One region of the Arthrobacter sp. DualSoilB13 genome, then DNA from elsewhere that is predicted to be linked to it. Evidence: riboswitches for the same ligand, from Rfam matches in the RefSeq annotation. Region 1 holds a riboswitch; each other region holds the start of a gene.

Region 1 (5,558 bases):
AGCAGTTGTGAGGCAAAAACCGGGTGGCACGGGCAGCCCTGCATTAGCTAACTCGCCAAGATTGGCTGCCTTGCCACCGACCTCCGGAACCATGTCTCCACGGATTTTTGAGATGTTCCGGACGAACACCGAACCCGAGGCGCCGAGGCTGGCGCCGCGATCCTGATCCGGATCTTCGGGCTCCATACTGTCCATGGATGTGCCAGGCGCCGACTCAGGCAGCGCCGAGCATGGGTCCAAACTTGTGACGGTCCGCCAGCCGGGGATCTTCCCTGTCCGGAACAACCAGCACTGGCCCTTTGGCGTGGTGCAGGACTCCGTCTGATGTTGACCCCAGCAGCATTCCCGCGAATCCGCCTCGGCCACGGGTTCCCAAAACAACCAGCTCGACGCTGCGGCTGGTTTCCACAAGAACATCAACGGGCGAGCCATCCCGGAGGTCCGTCTCAATAGCCAACGAAGGGAAGTGGCTTCTGAGCCAGGCAACACCGGCGTCAAGCTGGACCCTGATATCGGCGAATAGGGCATCGCGGTCCAACGGAGCCGGAACCCACGCCAGGGAACCGCTGTACTGCGGAACAGCGCAGATGACGCGCAGTGTGGCTCCCATACGCTGCGCTTGCTCGGCAGCCTCGAGCACAGCAACGCGTGCTTGTTCGGAGCCGTCAACGCCTACTGCAACCACGTTTTCCACAGTGCGCGGGCCCGTTTTGGCGTGCTCGGCCTTGATGTGTTTGTCCTCGGTGTTCTCACCGAGGCGGTCAGCGCAATAGAGCGGGACCGTCACCGTGGGGCATTTGGCGTGCGCGGGCAGGGCACTACTCACCGAACCCAGGAGGCGCCCGACGAACCCACCGCGACCCCTGCTGCCGAACACCAGCAGCGCGGCCTCCTCGGAAAGGTCCAACAAGACACCAGCGGCATCACCGTTTTCCACGGAAGCATCGACGTCAATGGCATATCCGGAGACTTTGTCCAAGGCTTGACGAACGATCGCATCAGCGCCTTCGCGGATGACGGAATCGTCAACTGTTGCGTAGCCACCGTCCAAGCCGGAGGCCGCGAAAATTGGCACGGAGTATGCCGTGACAATATGCAGCGGAAGCTGGCGGCGCTCCGCCTCCCGTGCGGCCCAAACCAAGGCGCACTGACCGTGCTCTGAACCATCCACCCCGACGACGATGCCACCAGGTTCCACAACCTGGTCCTGGCCGTCCGGTGACTCTTCACTGTGTCTTCCGTGCTGGTCCATGGGGGCCTGCCTCTCCACCTACTGCTTGATGTTCCGGCTATTCTGCCAGAGGATCCCGGCCTAGAACTTCCAGACTGTTTTATTGCCAACGGCCGGGGCAGGAGAAACCCGGAAATTCCTCCTCCCAATGCTCACTATTCTCGGTCAGCAGTGGCGAATCAAGACGACATTTGGCTATGTGCATAACGGTCAGGGCTCGGTTCCCGGCGGCCCCTGGGGTGCTCGCGGCGAAGAGACAAAACGCGCAGGCGGAGAGGCTATCCATGGCCGAAAAAGTTCGGTAGTGTTCGAGTCACCGAATGGCCGGAAAACGTGTCTCACACCACACGCCCCGGTCATTTACTTGCGGCCGCTTGGGGAACTCGGACGCGATCCCACGCGATGCCGAAGGCACACACGTCAAGGAGGAACCAAGCAGTGTCACTCACGCCTGATTCCGGCACGGAACGCACCACCACCGTGATCATCGGAGCCGGCCTGTCCGGCTTGGCAGTTGCCAGCGAACTCAGCCGCTACGGCGTGGGTTCGATCGTGGTAGACGGGTTCGGCGCGTTATCCACTACTGGACCGTCCGTCCATACAGGCATGCTCCAACGCACCGACGCCGCAGATCCGACAGCAATGCAGGAACGCAACGAAATCCTTCGCCACCTGAGGAACTACGCTGCCAGTCATCACCTGGACGTTCGTAACACCACTCGCGCTGTCCGCTTGGATTTCCTGGGCTCAGATCCCTCACGGCATATCGGATACGGTGTGGCCGCCAGCATGACAACCACAGGCCTGAGGACCGGGCTCCACGCATCCGGCCCCCACGAATCCCATCCTCGCCAGTGGGCAATCCACACAGCCCAAGGCGTTCTTCTGGCAGACCACGTAGTAGTGACACGCTGCGCCCAAAGCCAGCTACGGCGCATGCTGGCCGAACTTGGCATTGCAGTCGGACAGAATCTTGCCGCGGCCATGCGGGCCGTGGGAATGCACCTGGTGGGCGTCGGAGACCTCATCACTCCGTCCCCCAAGGAAGTGCTGCGGCAAGCCAAAGCAGTGGGTCAGGCCATCTCCTCCAAGGTTGCCCTGCCGGAGGGTCCCGGCGTCGCCATCGCCTAGGAAGTCCCGCAAGCAAACGCGCTACCACCCCCGCAAGCCAGCCAAGTCCGCCGTCGTACGTCCCGCACTGAACTTTTACGAACAGAACTTAACGCCAAAGGCCGGTGCCTCCGGAGACATAAGTCTTCGAAGGCACCGGCCTTTGAACTGAAGCGTGAGGCTTTATGCGCCAGCGCGTACGTAGGTCAGGGGACCCGTTGCGGTCAACCAGCTGATCGGGTGGATGCCCGTCTGGTTGCCGTTGATGCCACCGCTGATGGCCTGGCCGTTGCCGATGTAGATAGCAACGTGGCCGGACTGGACGATCATGTCACCGGGCTGGGGATCGCTGACGACCTTGCCGTAGTTCATGAACTGCATGGGACCGAGGTCGCCTACCGGGATGCCTGCGGAGCCAAGGGCCTTTTCGACCATGGCGGTGCAGTCCTGGAAGATACCGATCTGTGCGTAAGCCGAAGCAACCATGGCTGCGTTGACGCCGCCGGCGGCGGGGGCAGCTGCAGGAGCAGCGGCAACCGGTGCGGGTGCGGCAGCAACAGGAGCAGCAACCGCGGCCTGAGCGGCAACGGGAGCTGCAGCAGCAGCCGTGGTGACAGCTGCCTTCTTGGCTACAGGGGCCTCAACAACGGGGGCCGGCTTTTCGATGACCGGAGCTGCTACGGAAGCAACTGCGGGACGCTCGAAATTGACGGTAGCCGTCGACAGGGCGGTAACAACCTTGGTGGGTGCCTCGGAAACGGTCTCGGCAACCGTTGCGGGGCTGGAATCGCGCTGAACCGGGGTCTCAGCTGCGTGAGCAGCAATGGAACCGGTCAAAACGAGGCCCGAGGCTGCTGCGATAACAGCTGCCTGACGACCAGCGCCTGAAGCGTTGCTGGCAACTGCCTTCGAGATGGAGATGAACGGATTAGGACGTACGCTGTCCGCCTTACGACGGCCGCGAAGAATGCGTGAAGACATGAAAGAGCCTCTCCCGATGCCTGCGAGGTTAGCTGTCGGATTCGGATGGGAGTCACCCGGCCACTATCTCCCGCTGTTCAGCGAAAGCATCGTGACTTCACCCCAAGGCACGCTCGAAAGCGACCTAAATTGGGTTCCCCGTCTCTGCCGTAGGTTTGTCTGCGAACGGATTCCGGACTGCGGCAGAGCTAGGCAATCAGGCCGGAAGTGCCCGCTACGTGGAACAGGCACAGGAACTACGGTACGCGATGATTCCCCCGAAGTCACATTTAAGTAACGGGAAGTGGGCTTCTGGCGTGTCGCGGTAACCGATTCGAGATATTCGCAGCTACGTAGAAAACCGCGCTATTCCGCGGGAGTATCGCCCTCTGAGTCGTTGGACGCCGCCAATTTCTTCCGTGCGGTAACGGCGAGATAAATAACGAGACCCACCGCCACAACAGCCAGCCCCACAATGCTCCAAGGGAAAGGTTGGGAGGCGTCGGCGGCTGGCTCATTGTTACCGGCAGTCCCTGGTGCGGCGGTGCCCACTGTTGGTACCGCAGCTGAGGAAGCCGAAGCCGCTGGTGAGGCACCCGCCGTACCACTCGCCGACGTCGAGCCTCCTGCGGCGGCTGTGAACGTGAAGGTGCCCTCAATCGGGTGCGAGTCGGAGCTGACCACGCGCCACACCACTGTGAACTCGCCGGCAGGGGCGCCCTCGCGGAGCTTCTGAACGGCCTGGTTGTCGATGATTTCGACCGGACCGTCCGCCCAGTTCTCGCCGCCAGCCGTCACCGTTACGCCCGATCCGATCGCGAGCGGGCGGTTGTTGAACGTAATGGAGACCGACGCCGGGACTTCCGCAACGCGGGCACCGTTGGCTGGCGCTGTGGACTCGGCGACGTCGTGCGCGGACGCCGGTGCCGCTGCAAACAGCAGGGCGGAAGCAAAAGCAAGAGCAGCGACGACGGCGGCCAGAAGCGGGCGGATGGTACGCATGGGGCGGTTTCTCCTAGTGTTGGCTTCCTTACAGACTAGGCGAATCGTTGGGAGGGCCCGCACCGGACAACATAGGATTTGAGAGCAAACTCCCCCTCGATCCCCGGAGACCTTCATGCTTAAACAAGGTTCTGCAGTCGACCGCTACTTCAAGATCTCCGAACGTGGATCCACATATTCGCGGGAAATCCGTGGCGGCTTCGCGACCTTCTTCGCCATGAGCTACATCGTGGTGCTCAATCCACTGATCCTCTCCGGACCCGATTCGAGTGGCGCGTCGCTGGGTTTCACCGCCGTGGCAGCCACCACGGCGTTCGTTGCCGGCATCCTGACCATCCTCATGGGAGCCTGGGCCAAGCACCCGTTCGCCGTGGCCACAGGCTTGGGCGTCAACGCGTTCGTCGCAGTCACGGTGGCATCGCACCCCGGGCTGACATGGCCGGACATGATGGGACTCGTGGTACTTTCGGGCATCACCATGCTCATCCTGGTGCTGACCGGATTCCGGACTGCCGTGTTCAAGGCGGTGCCTGAAGCCCTCAAGACGGCAATCGTTGTGGGCATTGGCCTCTTCATCGCCCTCATCGGCCTGGTTAACGCCGGTTTCGTCCGGCGCATCCCCGACGCCGCCGGAACCACCGTTCCACTCGGTCTGGGCGTGGACGGCAAGCTCCTTGGCTGGCCCACCCTGGTATTCGCAGTGGGCCTGATCCTCACCATCGCGCTGGTGGTCCGGAAGGTCCGCGGAGCCATCCTGATCGGCATCGTGGTTTCCACCGCGCTGGCTGCCATCCTCGAGTTCACTCTCCACATTGGCCCAAGCTTTGACGGCACCAACGTCAACCCCCGCGGCTGGTCCCTGGTGGCCCCCAAGCTCAGTGAATGGGGCGCACCGGACCTGTCCCTGATCGGCAAGGCCAACCCGTTCGGCGCCTTTGAGCACCTCGGTTTCATCGGTGCAGCTTTGCTGGCATTCGTGATCCTCCTCAGCATCTTCTTCGACGCCATGGGCACCATGGTTGGCCTGGCCAACGAGGCCGGGACAGTGGATAAGGACGGGAACATCCCCAACGTGGACCGGGTCCTCCAAGTGGACGCGCTCGGAGCGATCGTGGGCGGTGGGGCCTCTGTTTCGTCCAACCAGATCTTTGTGGAGTCCGGTGCCGGGATCGGCGAAGGTGCACGAACCGGGCTCGCCTCGATCGTCACCGGCGCACTCTTCCTGGTTGCCATGTTCTTCACTCCCCTGATCAAC
Region 2 (5,558 bases), 390 kb from region 1:
CCAACGCTGGGCTAGGGGGCGAATGCCTGAAACTTCTTGGGGTGGAAAGTTAGGCTTGCATTCGACAACAGCGGTCATCATGGCCAGCGGGTTCGCTGGGCCAGGTTGCTGCGGCTGCAGGTGCTGTTGAGTTCTTGTTCACATTGGAAGTGTGCAACGTAACAATGGCAACACGCAAGTAACAAAGCGTCGAACCGTCCACATTTTGAGACGTTGAGGTCTATTGTGCCGCAAATCACAATTCAGCCGGGCCTATAAATGAATGGCATTTCATTCGACCACAGCCGGGAATATTCGCCATTAAGTGAATTTTCTTCGGTGAATCTGGCCAGAGTGCCGCGTCGGTTCCCACGAACGGGCATGCGGCGGAATCTCACGATCTGAAACAGTTGCTGTCCAATCACACTAAATGGCGGTTCAACAAATTTCCCGAAAAAATCTGCTACAAGCTGTAGAAACAGCTCTCTCGCTAGTGTTGGGTTCACAGCGTCTTCACAGGACCGGCAAAGCGCTGGCTAACCAGCAGAACGGAGAGTTGTCCCATGGCCTCCTCGCACTCCATGACCAACAACCTTCCCCAACTCTCCCATCCGGACGGCTCCCCCATCCGCGCCCTTGTGGTGGACGATGAACCCAGCCTCGCCGAGCTCATGAGCATGGGACTTCGAATGGCGGGCTGGTCCGTGGCAGTGGCCGGGGACGGGCCCGGGGCCGTAAAACTGGCCAAGGACTTTCGCCCTGACGTGCTGGTCCTGGACGTCATGCTGCCCGGCTTCGACGGCGTGGAGGTCCTCAATCGCATCCGCACCTTCGCCCCGGAAGTTCCCGCACTGTTCCTCACCGCCAAGGACGCCGTACAGGATCGGATCGTTGGGCTCGCCGCCGGAGGGGACGACTACGTCACCAAGCCCTTCAGCATGGAAGAGGTCCTCCTACGCCTCCACCGTCTGGTCCAGCGTTCCGGGGTGGCGGCCATGGACACTGCCGAGCTTGTGGTGGGAGATCTCACGCTGAACGTGGACACCCGCGAAGTCACCCGGGCCGGCGAGGACATCCCGCTCACCGCCACCCAGTTTGAACTTTTGCGCTACCTCATGGAAAACCCCAAACGGGTGGTCAGCAAAGCCCAGATTCTGGACCGGGTGTGGGACTACGACTTCGGTGGCCAGGCCAACATCGTGGAACTGTACATCTCCTACCTACGCAAGAAGATCGAAGCCAACCATCCACCCATGATCCACACCATCCGTGGCGCCGGGTACGTCATCAAGCCAGCGGACTAAGCGTTGAGCACACTGTCAGGAGTGGCAAAAAGCTCCCGTATTCCCGGAAATCCAGAGCGCAGCTGGCTCAATCCGTCCACCTGGCACCTGCGGACCCGACTGGTCCTGGTGGCCATGGCACTCCTGGTGGCCATCTGCGGAGCCGTGGGCATTGTCAGCTACGCGTCCATGGACATGGTCTTCAACAGGCAGCTCGATAGGCAATTGGAGCAGGCGTCCAGCCGCGCGACCGACTTCGGCAGGCCGCCGTCGAACTTTCCCACGAACCCCTCCGGAAGGCCTGACCCGCTGGAGGCGCGCGGCCAGGCCGCGGGAACGCTCAACGCGAGGATCGACGGCTCAACCGTGAGGAGTTCGGGGCTCATCGACGCCCAAGGCAACCGCGTTTCACTCTCCGCAGCCGATGAGCAGGTCCTGTTGTCGCTCCCCAAGGACAACGTCCCGGTGGATCGGTCCCTGTCCAATGGTGACTACCGGCTGGTGGCAGTGGACACCTACGGTGATGTGATCGTGACGGGACTGCCCTTGGCGGACAAGCAAAGCGCCGAGGCCTCGCTGGTGTGGACCATGGTGTTGGTTTCGTTGGGCGGATTGGTACTGATCGGCCTCGCCGGAACAGTGATCATCCGGCGGACCATGCGGCCGCTTGAGCAGCTCTCCGAGGTTGCCACCAAGGTTTCGCGCCTCCCCCTCGACGCCGGTGAGGTCGCACTTGCGGTGCGCGTACCGCCGTCGGCCGCTCATCCCGGAACGGAAGTTGGAAGCGTTGGCCATGCTCTGAACCAGATGCTGGAGAACGTCGCCAGTGCGTTGGAAGCACGGCAGGAAAGCGAAACCAAGGTGCGTCAGTTCGTCGCTGATGCCTCACACGAACTCCGCACACCGCTCACCGCGATCCGAGGCTACACGGAGTTGCTGAGGATGACCGAGACCTTCACCGACGATGGCCGCAAGTCGCTGGCAAGGGTCCAAAGCCAATCGGAGCGCATGACCACGCTGGTTGAGGACCTGCTGCTGCTGGCGCGCCTGGACGAGGGGCAGCCCGTGAAAGTCGAGGACGTTGACCTGACCCAATTGGTGATCGAAACCGTCAGCGATGAGAAGGTCATGGCGCCGGATCACATCTGGCACCTCCAGCTCCCCGATGAACCTGTCACGGTCCGCGGCGATGTAACGCAATTGCACCAGGTGCTCGCCAACCTGCTGTCCAACGCGCGCAAACATACCGATCCCGGCACCACCGTGGTGACAGGCGTCATGCTCTCCGCTGATGGCAGCGCAGTGGTCACAGTCACGGACAACGGCCCGGGCATTCCGGTCGATTTCCAAGGCCGGATCTTCTCCCGTTTTGCCCGCGCTGATGCCGCGAGATCGGGTTCTGAAGGCACCTCCGGACTGGGCCTTTCCATTGTGGATTCGATTGTTGCCGCCCATGGTGGCACCGTGGAGGTGACCTCCCGGCCCGGGCGCACCGAGTTCGCACTGCGACTTCCCACGGTAAGCGCCGGAGAAAGTCAGACAAGCCGGCAAGGCGACTCACCGGCGTCGTGATCTCTGTTACCTAAATGTGACTTCTGAAGAAACCTCCTGTACCGTCGAAAGGGTGGGTTTCCCCAAGGACCCACATCCGGGATGCGCCGAGCTCTGCCACTTCCCGGAGTCCGTTCTTCTTTGAGGCAGAGACGGGGGACCCACAGTCTCCGGGCCTGGCAATGTGCCGCCCTAGGGGTGAAGCCGCAGCGTGACGCGCGGCCGGATGACCTCATCCGAACCCGACAGCTAACTCCGCAGGCGCTGAGAGGTCACACAACATGTCTGAATTTAACGATCAGACGCGCCCTTCTGCGCGTCACCGCGACGAACACAACGCACCGCTCACCAAGTCGCAGTCCGTCCTCAAGAACGCTGCCCGCCAGGGTAAGTCCGGCCACCGCATGTCAGTCGTAGCCGGCGTTGTTGCAGCCGCACTGGGTGTTGCATCGCTCGGAACCGCCGCAAACGCCGCGTTGACTCTCCCTGAGGCGAGCCGCGTTGCCGGGACCCAGGCTGCTGCCCAGGTCAGCGCCAACAAGTCAGCTGAAATCTCCGCTTCCTTGGATGCTGCCGCCGCCAAGGGCGCAGCTGACCGGGCTGCCGCGGACAAGGCAGCTGCTGAGAAGGCCGCTGCCGACAAGGCTGCCGCTGACCAGGCCGCTGCTGAGAAGGCTGCCGCTGACGCTGCAGCCAAGCAAGCCGCCGACGCCGCTGCCGCCCAAGCCGCAGCTGAGAAGGCTGCCGCTGACGCTGCAGCCAAGCAAGCCGCCGACGCCGCTGCTGCCGCCGCCGCTGCGGAAGCTGCAGCTGCCGCAGCCGCCCCGAAAGCCGTGGACGACCCCGCCGCCGCCAAGGCCTACGCCGCCAGCATCCTGGGCAACTACGGCTGGAGCGCAGCTGAGATGACCGCACTGAACACCCTGTGGGAGAAGGAATCCAACTGGAGGACAACTGCCACCAACGCTTCCAGCGGCGCGTATGGCATTGTCCAGTCCCTCCCGGCCGGCAAGATGGCCTCCGCTGGTGCTGACTGGCAGACCAACTACCAGACCCAGATCAAGTGGGGCCTGAACTACATCAAGGAGCGCTACGGATCCCCGTCCGCCGCTCTGGGCTTCCACTTGGCCAACAACTGGTACTAAGCCAGACCGCTTCATTGCCGCGCCCGTTCCCGCCGTCCGCCCCAGTACCCACTGGAGCGGATGGCGGGAACGGATGCGGCTTTTGCTGTTTTACAGGCGCCACCCGTGGTTCACAGGCGCCACCCGTGGTTCACAGGCGCTGCCCATGGTTCACAGCGCGGTCACAGCCTCCGCCTAAAGCCCACATAATCGGCCGTCGCATGCTGGATATATGACGCTCACAGCTCCCCGGCCAGCACTGCATCGGACGGTGCAAGGCACTCCCGCCAGCACACCCGCGCTGGCTCCCGTCCTGGACATCGCCATACCCGTGTTCAACCAGGAAGTCCGCCTGGAAGAAAACCTTCGCAGGCTGCACGGGCACCTTGCAGACACTCTTCCGCACACCTTCCGGATCACTGTGGTGGACAACGCCAGCACGGACGGCACCCTGCGGATCGCCGAACGCCTGGCGAGGGAATTCCCCGAGCTTATGGTGGTCCGTCTTGATCGAAGGGGCCGCGGAAACTCCCTCCGTAAGATCTGGTTGTCCTCCGCGTCACCGCTGCTTGCCTATATAGACCTGGACCTGTCCTTCGACCTTTCGGCCGTGGCTCCTCTTCTGGCCCCGCTGATGTCGGGCCACTCAGACCTCGCTGTCGGCACGCGTCTGGCAAAGGCTTCGCACGGGACATTTAGCCACCACCGTGACGTCATTGCACGCGCCTACAATTTTCTGTTGCGCGTCCTGACGGGAGCGCGCTTCTCCGATGCTGAGTGCGGGTTCAAAGCCATTCGTGCCGACGTCGCCCGCCAGCTGCTCCCCTACACCCGCGATGAAGCATGGTTTTTCGACACCGAACTGCTGATCATCGCTGACCGCTCCGCTCTGCGCATTCATGAGGTGCCGGTGGACTGGAGCGACAATCCCGACTCAAGTGTCGACGTCGTACGTACCCTTTTGACCGACCTCAAAGGGTTGGCGGGGCTGACCCGCAAACTGCGCCGCGGGACAATTCCCGTCGCCGGGCTTCGCGCCGAACTGGGCCGGGGCCCTCACCGGCACTGAACTTTCCGAAGAGCGCTACGCCTCCGGTTCGGCTTCCACCGCGCCCCGTACGGCCGCGATGGACGCGGCCACATCACCAGCGTCCGTGGTCCAGTTGCTCACAGAGATCCGCAGGATCTCACGTCCTCGCCATGACGAACCGGACATCCACACCGCGCCCTCGGCCATGAGCCGCTGGGTGATGCGGTGCGTGCGATCGTCACTGCCGAAACTCACGGAGACCTGCGTGAACACGACGTCGTTAAGCACTTCCACTCCCGGGATCGCGGATAGTCCTTCAGCCAAAGCACGGGCATTTGCCGCAAGACGGTCCACCATGGAAATCACGCCGTCCCGGCCCAGCTGCCTCAGTGCCGCCCACACCGGAATGCCGCGGGCGCGGCGGGACATCTCCGGAACTTTCTCGAAAGGGTCCCCCGGTCCGGCATCAGTGGCTATCAGGTAACTGGTGTGAACACTGAAAGCACGCCTCAAGGCTTCCGGGCGGGCCACGATTGCCAGGCCACAGTCGTAGGGGACGTTCAGGGTTTTGTGTGCGTCCGTTGCCCAGGA
Region 3 (5,558 bases), 590 kb from region 1:
TGAACAGTGCCGTGGTGGATCCGTTCCATCCACCGTGAACTGCCTGGCCGTTGCCCACGTATACAGCGATGTGCGCCTGTCCGGCCAAACCACCGTTTGCGTAGTAGGCGAGGTCGCCGGGCTGGGCTTCTGCTGCACTGACCGTGCGGCCCAAGGAGAGGTAACCTGCAGGCCAGTCGTGGAAGTTGATTCCCACGGCTGCAAGGGAGTTGGTGACCAGCATGGTGCAGTCCTGGGTGACGCCGAGCTGGGCGTAAGCAGCTGCAGCGATGGCTGCGCCGAGTCCGCTGGAAGCCGCCGGAGCTGCTGGAGCGGGGGTTGAGTTGCTGACGGCCACGGTGGCGTTGGCTGCAGGAGCGGCCTTGGCGGCAACCGCAGGTACTTCCTTGGCTTCAACCTTGGCCGGCGCTTCTTCCACCACAACGGGAGCCGGAGCTTCCACGGTGGTGACCACGGGACGCTCGTAAGAGATAGCCACAGTGGAGTCGGCCGCGATGGTGGCCTGCGCTACGGACTGGACGTCCAATGTGGACGTGGAGGTCGACTCACGATCAACGTTGGTCTCGGCTGCGTTGGCCGCGATGCCGCTGGTCAGGACCAGGCCTGAAGCTGCGGCGATCACTGCTGCCTGGCGGCCAACGCCGGCGGCGTTGGAGCTGACAGCTTTGGCAATGACGGCAAGCGAGCTGGTCTTGGGGGCCTCAGCGCGGTGCCGTGCAAGCTTGTTTGCACTGGTCATGATTTTCTCTTTTCGTATCCGAGCGCCGTTGGGTGCACACGGGTAGCGGGTAGGACCGGCATTGCGGGCATGCCGGCCCACCCCGAGCCGGATTGTTTCTAGCGGAGGGTGTAGAACGAGGAGGTGCCGGTGGACGCTACGGAGTGCAGCAGCGTTCCCTGGCCGGGGTTCAAAGCGCTGATCATCATGCCATTGCCGACGTAGATGCCCACATGGGCTCCGCCGTTCTGCATGACGAGGTCGCCGGGAGAAGGAGTGCTGGTGGGCGTCATAGCCGTCCAGGCGTTCACGCGGGGGATGCTGATGCCTGCCTGGGCGTAGACCCACTGGGTGAAGCCGGAGCAGTCCCAGCCGTTAGGTGTTGTTCCGCCCCAAACGTACGGGGAGCCGATGCCGGTGTAGGCAATAGCAGCAAGGCCGGAAGCAGCTGCGCTGGCAGCCGGGTCCTTGGCCTCGGAGGACTTCGCCGTCACGGCTTCAGGGGCTTCGTCCGTGGTGGCCGTTGCTCGTTCGGTAACCTGCGCTGCGCGCTGGACTACCTTGGGGGCTTCCTTGGTGGCCACGGTGGGGCTCTCGAAGGAAACGGTGGCTGTTGGCTCTGCGGTAACCACTGCCGTTACAACCAGCTGCTGGGTGCTGGAGGCTTCAGTCTTGGAAACATCGGCGTCGGCTGCCTGTGCGGGCAATCCGACGGTGAGGACGAGGCCTGAGGCTGCGGCCAGAACGATGGCCTGACGGCTCATGGTTCCGGCGTTGGTGGATACAGCCTTGGAAAGCGTGTTCAACGGGTTCGTGCGAACCGTTTGGGCGCGATGGCGCGCAGGGGTAGTGCGTGATGACACGTAGGTAGCCTCTCCCAATGCCTGCGAGGTGAGCTGTCGGATTCGGATGGGAGTCATCCGGCCGCGCCGCTTCCAAGGAAGATTTGCGACTTAACCCCAAGGCCTTCTCACGAAGACCAGAAGTGGTTCCCCCGCCCCTGCCAGACGATTTATGCGAACGGACCTTGAGAGGTGGCAGAGCTAGGCAATCCACTCAAGTGCACCGGCCCCCTAAAAAGCCGATGCGCTCTGTACGCTACAACAGTTGAACGCAAATGTCACATTCAGGTCACGGGGTGTCCCGCACATGCGAGAGGCGACCATCAGATTGGTTAGAGCCAGCCCATGGGGTCTACGACTTCACCGTTGACCTGAACCTCGAAGTGGAGGTGGCAGCCGGTTGAAGCGCCCGTGGTGCCGCTCAGCGCGACGGTATCGCCACGGTTGACGGTTTGTCCCACCTGGACGGTGAAGGACGACAGGTGGTTGTACGTGGTCTCGAGGCCGTTGCCGTGGTCGATCACCACACGGTTGCCTCCGCCATATTCGTGCCATCCGGCGAAAGTGACCTTGCCGGTTGCCGCTGCGTGGACAGCGGTGCCGCACTGGGCAACGAAGTCCTGGCCCCGGTGGAAGTCACCGGCGCCGCCCGTGAGGGGGCTGATGCGGTAGCCGAAGGGCGATGCCGTGGTAAGCGTGTCAAGGGGGCTGGCCATGGTGCCAACGGATGATGCGCGCTGGATGCTTCCGGCCGACTGGGCGCTGAGCAGTTGCTTCAACTTCCCATCGGGGTCAGCGGCAGTGGCGACTGCGGCTCGGCTGAAGTCGATCTTCGCCGACGCGGCCGCGGAAACCTCGGGCTGGCTGCCCGCGGGGGCTGCGACGGCGAGGGCGGACTCGGTCTGGCCCGATTCCGAGGTGGCCATGACCGGGCTGGTGGCCGGCAGGCCGACAGTCAGGGCAAGCCCGGTGGCGGCAAGCGCAACACCGGCCTTCTGCCCGACGCCGCTGGCAGCGGCGAAGTCGGCAACCTGGCGCAGGGGGCTCTTACGGCGGCGCACTTGACGCTCGGTGGCGCGGGGCCGGATCTCCGTGACGACGGTGGCTGGCCGCAGCTCAGCAGCGGGGCCGGACGCGCGGCGGCGACCCCTGACGTTCTGCGATGTCAAACTCTGTTCCTCTCTCAAAAGCCTGCGAAGTTAGCTGTCGGATTCGGGTCAGAGAGTACAAAGACCCGGTCCGCGCGAGGCGCTCACGGCACACAGGTATCCCAAGAGGGACTTGTATACGTGGGCACTTCTGCTGCGGACTTCACCCCAAGGCTGCTTCTTTAGACAGCCGCTTGTGGTTCCCCCGCCTCTGCCAGTGGTGGGTGACACACCTGATCCGCTGGCAGAGCTCGGCTCCGGATCAGGTAACGCTTTGGTATCAGCGCTAGTAAATAACTATAGGGGATTAAGGCCTTCGGTAATAAATTCGTTATCAACAGGATCGGGCTCAGAGCGAGAAGCCCTTATCACTATTTTCGGAAAACCGCAGGTCACGCACGCTAAAAAGTGACAGAAGTGAGGTTTGACACGGCGCTGCCGGCGACACTCAGTTGAGGGATACGAAGACGTGCGCGGCCACCTCGGGCGGCAGCTCCAAAGCGCCTTCGATGCCCGGAACACGGACGGAGATGTACTCGCCGACGCGCTCCAGCGAGACACTTGCGCCGGGACGGATTCCGCCTTCGTCCAATTGGGTCAGGAGCTCCGGCTCAACCTGGATGGGCTCCGCGAGGCGGCTGACCACCACGCGGGTAGCGGCGGCATATCCGTCCATTGCCTGGAGCAGGTTGACATCCAGCCGAGGGAAGGGCTGGCTGGCAAGGCCGCCAAGCGCTTCAAGTCCGGGGATGGGGTTGCCGTAGGGAGACTCCGTGGGGTGTTCCAAGAGCTCGTAGAGCCGACGCTCCACACGCTCGCTCATGACGTGCTCCCAGCGGCACGCTTCATCATGGACGTAGGCCCAATCGAGCCCAATGACGTCGGCCAGCAGGCGCTCCGCGAGGCGGTGCTTGCGCATGACTTCGGTGGCGCGCTTCCGGCCCGCTTCCGTCAGTTCCAGGTGGCGGTCGTTGGACACAATCACCAGGCCATCGCGCTCCATGCGTCCGATGGTCTGGGAAACAGTGGGGCCGGAGTGCCGCAGGCGCTCGGCGATGCGGGCCCGCAGGGCCACAATGTTTTCTTCTTCAAGCTCCAAAATGGTCCGAAGATACATCTCAGTGGTATCGATCAGATCCGTCATCCAGCTCAGCTCTCCTCGAACGCAGTTCCTTGCGTAATCTCCACCGTACCGCGTCCCTGGCAAGGGCGGACGGTGTGCACCGCCGCCCCCGGAACGCCAACCCCCAGCCTAGCTTATTTGGAATTACTCTGGATAATTCCGGTCGCATTCGGTGGGACCGCATTCCACGTGGCGGACTATGACGGTGGCAGGTTCCTGAGGCCGGGCCGTGTCAGGCAGAATTGGGGTGTCGAAGGGGCAGTTGATGCCCCATGCCACCTCCCATCTCTAGCCGACACCCATTGGAGCGCCACGTGAGCGACAACAGCATCACCATTCCCGCCGACCTTCTGCCCAAGGACGGACGCTTCGGCGCTGGACCGTCCAAGGTTCGCCCGGAACAGATCGAGGCGTTGTCTGCAGCATCGTCCACCATCCTGGGTACCTCCCACCGCCAGGCTCCAGTCAAGAACCTGGTGGGTTCGGTCCGTGAAGGACTCAGCCAGTTCTTCCGCGCTCCGGAAGGTTACGAGGTTGTCCTCGGCGTAGGCGGCTCAACGGCGTTCTGGGATGTGGCGGCGTTTGGCCTGGTGGAGAAGAAGGCACAGCACTTGTCCTTCGGTGAGTTCGGTTCCAAGTTCGCTGCCGCCACCAACAAGGCACCCTTCCTCGATGCTTCCTCCATCATCAAGGCCGAACCCGGAACCCGCCCGGTGGCACAGGCCGAAGCCGGCGTTGACGTCTACGCTTGGCCCCAGAATGAAACGTCAACGGGCGTGGCTGCGCCCGTCAAACGCGTCCAGGGTGCTGATGAAGGCTCCCTCGTCCTGGTGGATGCCACCTCGGCGGCCGGCGGGCTGGACGTTGACGTTGCCGAATCGGACGTCTACTACTTCGCCCCGCAAAAGAACTTCGCCTCCGACGGCGGCCTCTGGCTGGGCCTCTTCTCCCCCGCAGCCCTGGAGCGTGCTGCACGCATCAAGGCCAGCGACCGCTGGATCCCGGACTTCCTGGACCTGCAGACGGCCATTGATAACTCCAAGCTGAACCAGACCTACAACACCCCGTCGCTCTCCACCCTGGTGACCCTGGACGCACAGGTGCAGTGGCTCAACAGCAACGGCGGCCTGGACTTCGCCAGCAAGCGCACGGCAGATTCTGCCAACCGCATCTACTCCTGGGCTGAGGCCTCCGAGTACGCCACGCCTTTCGTCGCAAACGCCGAGGACCGCTCCAACGTCATCGCCACCATCGACTTTGACGACTCCATTGACGCCGCGGCCATCGCCAAGGTCCTGCGCGCCAACGGCGTGGTGGACACCGAACCGTACCGTAAGCTCGGCCGCAACCAGCTCCGCATCGCCACCTTCGTCGCCATCGAGCCGGACGACGTTTCCGCGCTGCTCGCCAGCATCGACTACGTGGTGGGAGAACTGAAGAAGTAGCACCACGGGCTTTGGCCGGCGTCGTGCGGGTAGCTCCCGTACGGCGCCGCTGCCATTTAAGCCGCCGCCATTTAAGGTGCGCTACCCGCCCTGCCTGCTTGCGCCGTCGTCGTCCGTATCCGGAGGGGCAAGCAGCGACTCCACCCGGAAGTGCCGCAGTCCGCGGGCCCGGCGGTCAAAACGGAGCCGCAGTTGTTTCGCACGGATGATCCACAGCAAACCCACGACGGCGGTGCTGACGCCGGCAACCGCGGCGACGCCCACGGCCCACCGTGGGCCACC

The links. Region 1 has a riboswitch for cyclic di-AMP ahead of ACZ5J0_RS01960 (NlpC/P60 family protein). Riboswitches for the same ligand answer to the same signal wherever they lie in the genome.
Region 2: linked by a shared signal. The riboswitch ahead of ACZ5J0_RS03795 (aggregation-promoting factor C-terminal-like domain-containing protein) and the one ahead of ACZ5J0_RS01960 (NlpC/P60 family protein) in region 1 are both predicted to bind cyclic di-AMP.
Region 3: linked by a shared signal. The riboswitch ahead of ACZ5J0_RS04725 (C40 family peptidase) and the one ahead of ACZ5J0_RS01960 (NlpC/P60 family protein) in region 1 are both predicted to bind cyclic di-AMP.

The regions. Positions count from the first base shown of each region.
Region 1 is NZ_AP035865.1:388,460-394,017, reverse strand. It holds gene ACZ5J0_RS01975 (PEP/pyruvate-binding domain-containing protein) at 1-195, opposite strand, end outside; gene ACZ5J0_RS01970 (universal stress protein) at 215-1,252, opposite strand; gene ACZ5J0_RS01965 (Rossmann-fold NAD(P)-binding domain-containing protein) at 1,670-2,362, shown strand; gene ACZ5J0_RS01960 (NlpC/P60 family protein) at 2,525-3,322, opposite strand; cyclic di-AMP (ydaO/yuaA leader) riboswitch at 3,326-3,493, opposite strand; gene ACZ5J0_RS01955 (copper resistance CopC family protein) at 3,668-4,303, opposite strand; gene ACZ5J0_RS01950 (NCS2 family permease) at 4,419-5,558, shown strand, end outside.
Region 2 is NZ_AP035865.1:778,234-783,791, reverse strand. It holds gene ACZ5J0_RS03805 (response regulator transcription factor) at 543-1,283, shown strand; gene ACZ5J0_RS03800 (sensor histidine kinase) at 1,287-2,834, shown strand; cyclic di-AMP (ydaO/yuaA leader) riboswitch at 2,933-3,089, shown strand; gene ACZ5J0_RS03795 (aggregation-promoting factor C-terminal-like domain-containing protein) at 3,095-3,958, shown strand; gene ACZ5J0_RS03790 (glycosyltransferase) at 4,170-5,006, shown strand; gene ACZ5J0_RS03785 (pyridoxal phosphate-dependent decarboxylase family protein) at 5,022-5,558, opposite strand, start outside.
Region 3 is NZ_AP035865.1:980,308-985,865, reverse strand. It holds gene ACZ5J0_RS04730 (NlpC/P60 family protein) at 1-739, opposite strand, end outside; gene ACZ5J0_RS04725 (C40 family peptidase) at 838-1,581, opposite strand; cyclic di-AMP (ydaO/yuaA leader) riboswitch at 1,586-1,747, opposite strand; gene ACZ5J0_RS04720 (M23 family metallopeptidase) at 1,893-2,729, opposite strand; cyclic di-AMP (ydaO/yuaA leader) riboswitch at 2,734-2,945, opposite strand; gene ACZ5J0_RS04715 (metal-dependent transcriptional regulator) at 3,157-3,852, opposite strand; gene serC (phosphoserine transaminase) at 4,146-5,276, shown strand; gene ACZ5J0_RS04705 (MFS transporter) at 5,358-5,558, opposite strand, start outside.